2 regions of the Viridibacillus sp. FSL R5-0888 genome follow, and region 1 is predicted to be linked to the other one. Evidence: riboswitches for the same ligand, from Rfam matches in the RefSeq annotation. Region 1 holds a riboswitch; the other holds the start of a gene.
What was found. Region 1 has a riboswitch for FMN ahead of ribD (bifunctional diaminohydroxyphosphoribosylaminopyrimidine deaminase/5-amino-6-(5-phosphoribosylamino)uracil reductase RibD). Riboswitches for the same ligand answer to the same signal wherever they lie in the genome.

Region 1 (2,482 bases):
CATATCCAACATGATGTCTTGAGCTTCAATAGTAAATTTCATACTCTCTGCATCTTTTTTCAGCTCTGTAATTTTTCCTTTTGCCTCAATAATTCCTGTGAACATACGCTATACCCCCACTCCCGAAATCACTTTAATTACATCACCAATTCGATCCACTTGCTGCAGTTTTAGTGGGACAGCATCAGCCATGCTTTTTACTTCTAAATCTTCCAACATCCCCATTCCATCATGGTCACCTACTAGTTTTGGTGCTATGTAAGTAATCATTTCATTAACTAGACCTGAATTGATAAAACTCGTATTTATACGCTGCCCCCCTTCTACATAAAGGGTGACGATATTTCGCCTTGCCAGCTCTTGAAGGACGTCCTGGATTGCGATTGTTTTTGTTTTAAGTTGGATTACTTGTACATTGTCTTGTGCAAAGCTGGTGATATGATCAGGGGTAACTTCAAGCCCAACAACAATCCATGTCTGCGTTGTTTGATCAGTGATAACCTTAGCATTTATAGGTGTTCTTAAATGCGTGTCCAAAATGATTCGAATCGGTTGTTTTTTACTTTCTGTAAATCGATTTGTTAGTAATGGGTCATCTATTAACACCGTCCCAACACCAACTAAGATCGCATCCGTTTGCCCTCTTTTTCGATGAACATCCTCCTGCACTTCTTTACCTGTGATATTTTCATTTTTTCCATGAACGGTAGCAATCTTGCCATCCAATGTAATAGCTTGCTTTAACGTAACAAAAGGCAACTTCTGCTTCATAAAATGAAAATAAGCTTTATTTAATTTCACAGCTTCGGCTTCACAAAGCCCCACTTCCACTTCAATGCCAGCATCCTTTAGCTTTGTTACACCAGTGCCAGCTACTTTGGGATTTGGATCGAGTGTTGCTACCACTACTTTTTTTATACCTGCATTCAAAATGGCCATCGTACATGGTGGTGTTTTACCATAATGATTACAAGGCTCTAATGTGACATACATTGTACTGCCAACAGCATTTTCCCCGGCCATATTGAGTGCATGTACTTCCGCATGATGAGAACCGGCACTAAGATGCGCTCCAAAACCAACTACAGCACCTTCTTTTACAATGATCGCTCCTACTACCGGATTGGGCGAAGTTTGATCCTCACCTACTGTTGCAAATTTCAACGCTAAATCCATAAAATACTCGTCATGCATTGTGATAAACCTCCCTTTTTGAAAAATAAAAAACTCTCTAATTAAATTAGGGAGTTTGGGAGAGTATTAGATAAACGCATCGCTAAATAAACCTAATGAAATACTATTTTTCAAAAGGAATTGCGTGTAATCTAGCTGTCCTTCTCCCATCCAGACTATACTGTCGGCTTTGGATTCGCACCAAATCCTGCTCTTATCAAGCTCACGGGCTTAGAAGATTCACTTCATCACCGTCGATTGGGAATTTCACCCGACCCCGAAGGACTTACTTATTTAGTTTTTCCATCAAAAAAACTCCATAGATTTCTACGGAGTTTGATAGGAGTTATGTAAAATATCATAAGCAAATAAACCTATTAAAATACTTTATTTTTAATAAGACTTCGATATTCTCTACATCCTTCTCCCATCCAGACTATACTGTCGGCTTTGGACTCACACCAAATCCTGCTCTTATCAAGCTCACGGGCTTAGAAGTTTTACTTCATCACCGTCGATTGGGAATTTCACCCGACCCCGAAGGATATTACATATGAAATTAACAACAATACAAATAAGTTTTAGGGCATCAAAAAAACCCCATAGAACACTACGGAGTTTGATAGGAGACATAAATTATCAATGCTAAATAAACCTATTAAATCTACATAAATTTAATAAGACCTTGATATTCTTTACATCCTTCTCCCATCCAGACTATACTGTCGGCTTTGGATTCTCACCATATCCTGCCTAAAAAAGGCTCACGGGCTTAAAAGTTTTACTTTATCACCGTCGATTGGGAATTTCACCCGACCCCGAAGGATTATTATATTGTATGTAAATACCATAGCACTTTACTTATTTAAAAACTAGAGGTTTTTTAATTTATATTGGATTGATCGAGAACATACTAAAAAGAGATTAGTCTTAAAAGCTTGATATGTTGGGCTATATTGACCTGTTACATGTCATGAGAAAATGTAATTTTTTTTATTTACCAACACCAATTCACTGTATAGTTAAGGTAATAATACAAAAACCAAGGATAAAAACTATGGATATAAAAGCAATAAAACTCCATTTTCTCATTTCCAATTTCGGCCTTATTATACTATTTAAATTAATGCAGGCAGGAATATAAATAGCTGTTGCAATGATAGATATTATTAAAAAGACACCTAGTAAACCATCATCGAAAGTAGAGTCTACTCTCAATCCAAAAGAATGCGATGCATACATTATTGTCATGAACCATAATAAACCTATAAAAAAAGATAAATAGCCTAGAAATAAGTTAACTATTATG
Region 2 (2,482 bases), 1.2 Mb from region 1:
CAGACTTTATAGCGAATGTCTCACATGAATTACGAACTCCAATAGCGATGCTTCAAGGCTATAGTGAAGCGATTATGGATGATGTCGTCTCAAGTGAAGAAGAACGTAAAGAAATGATTAAAATCATCTATGATGAGTCGCAACGAATGGGGCGTTTAGTCACAGACTTGCTTGACTTAGCTCGTATGGAATCAGGACATATGCGTTTATATAAAGATTCTGTTCCAATATCACCTGTTATTGAAAGAATTACGCAAAAATTTGTTCAAGTAGCAAAAGAGAAACACGTAAATCTGACATTTAATACAACAATCGAAGATACACTTCACTTAGAAATGGATGAAGACCGTATAGAACAAGTATTAACAAACTTAATTGACAATGCCATACGTCATACACTAGTCGAAGGAAGTGTAGAAGTTATTGTAGACCGTCAGCTATCCTTTGCACGCATTCAAGTAAAAGATAACGGTGCAGGGATACCTGCCGATGATTTGCAGTATGTATTTGAGCGTTTCTATAAAGCTGATAAAGCTAGAACACGTGGTAAGGGTGGGACTGGTCTAGGTCTTGCCATTGCCAAAAATATTGTTGAAGCACATAAGGGTAGAATTACAGTGGAAAGTGAAGTTGATAAAGGAACTACATTCACATTCTATTTACCAATTGAAAAAATGTAAATTAAATGTAAAACACGGATTGTAAGTTAGAAGACTTTACAATTCGTGTTTTTTTGCATATAGTTATAGTGTATTACAATTAAATTATGGTTCATCTTCGGGGCAGGGTGAAATTCCCGATCGGCGGTATTAGAGAACTAAGCAATACTCTTGAGCCCGCGAGCCGCAAGGCAGGATTTGGTTAAATTCCAAAGCCGACAGTATAGTCTGGATGGGAGAAGGTGAAGGTACGGTCGTCTTTCAATTTGAGTATCAATAAGACGCTTATTTGACTATGCCTAAATTCTCCCTTAAGTACACTATGTGCTTAAGGGTATTTTTTTGCATAGCAACAACGACTATACCTTTCCTCTTTTTGAAGTGGATCTACAAAAGGAGAGAAAAGTATTATGAAGAACATGAAGTTGCAGAAGAGGATTGCAATTGCAATGTTAAGTAGTATTTCTTTTGTTTTAATGCTATTTAACTTCCCTCTACCACCGTTTCCGGCATTTTTGGAAGTGGACTTTAGTGATGTGCCAGCCTTAATCGCAGCAATCACCATGGGGCCACTAGCAGGTATTCTAGTTGAGTTATTTAAGAACGTGTTAGATTGGATTTTCTCAGGGAGTCCTACAGGTATGCCAGTTGGCCATATTGCAAACTTTACAACAGGTGTATTATTTATCATGCCGGTATATTTTGTTTATAAACGACTTTCAAGTACAAAGGGCCTAACTACTGGGTTTGTCATTGGTACACTATCGATGGCAGTAGGTATGAGTTTACTGAACTATGTACTATTCTTACCTATGTATACGTACTTTTTAAATGTCCCAGCTACAACTGGAACAGCATTAACGAAAATGATTGTACTAGGTGTTTTACCTTTTAATATTATAAAAGGATTCATTGTCATGATTATATTCATGCTATTGTTTAATAGCATGAAAAAATGGATTGAAAAACAACGAATGCATTATTTAAATTAAACCTTCAGCCGATGTTTGTAAAAAGACATCGGCTTTTATAATTGAATAAAACGTTGAATGAATGTATAATACTGTTAATAAATAGAATATTCAGTACATTGAGTAAGATAATGATGTAAAAACGAGAATATATAACTTGTGATTTTACAATGTTATATAATTTATTCGATATATCGAGATTAACTTCCATAAAAGAAAGGATGTATGTGAATGGCTGAACGAAAATTATTAAGCTCCTTTTTTACATCAATAATTGCCTTTTTTACATTACCTTTATTATTTATGCAAACAGATGAACATTTTCTACACAGTGCATTTGCATTAACCGTATATGTCGTTCCAATTATTTTTACATACGGTTTATTAGCTTCGTATATAGCAGATCGAATAGCAGAGCGTAAAATGAATGTGAGAGGTTACTCTCTACTATTGCATATGGCTTTCGGAACAGGAATTGTCATTCCGATTACAGTTGCATATTACTCACAAGGTGGAGTTTGGTCACTTCAAATAATAACAGCTGCTACTGCTGGCTTCATTTTAGGAAGCGTTTTCTTTTTCGTAGATTTAATGTTACGTAAAGTCGCTATTCGTATGACGCAATATTCTTATGAAGAGCAGAATATTTGAATTTAACATCAATTAGCAATGAGGCCCTATATCTCATTGCTTTTTTTATGATAACAATAAAGTGAAAAAAAGCTAAAGAAACAGGATTACTAATAGCTGTAGGAAGAAAAAGAAGTGCCGATATAAATTGTTCGGTTATACTTTGAGAGCATATTTTGACAACAATAATCAATTTATGCTCTTATCATTATCTATTCATTA

Region 2: another riboswitch for FMN. It lies ahead of MKY02_RS15840 (ECF transporter S component); the one in region 1 lies ahead of ribD (bifunctional diaminohydroxyphosphoribosylaminopyrimidine deaminase/5-amino-6-(5-phosphoribosylamino)uracil reductase RibD).

Annotation. Positions count from the first base shown of each region.
Region 1 is NZ_JBBPAU010000001.1:1,922,838-1,925,319, reverse strand. It holds gene ribE (riboflavin synthase) at 1-105, opposite strand, end outside; gene ribD (bifunctional diaminohydroxyphosphoribosylaminopyrimidine deaminase/5-amino-6-(5-phosphoribosylamino)uracil reductase RibD) at 109-1,194, opposite strand; FMN riboswitch at 1,329-1,462, opposite strand; FMN riboswitch at 1,589-1,722, opposite strand; FMN riboswitch at 1,870-2,003, opposite strand; gene MKY02_RS09565 (hypothetical protein) at 2,185-2,482, opposite strand, start outside.
Region 2 is NZ_JBBPAU010000001.1:3,168,116-3,170,597, reverse strand. It holds gene MKY02_RS15845 (ATP-binding protein) at 1-680, shown strand, start outside; FMN riboswitch at 770-907, shown strand; gene MKY02_RS15840 (ECF transporter S component) at 1,070-1,651, shown strand; gene MKY02_RS15835 (hypothetical protein) at 1,862-2,281, shown strand.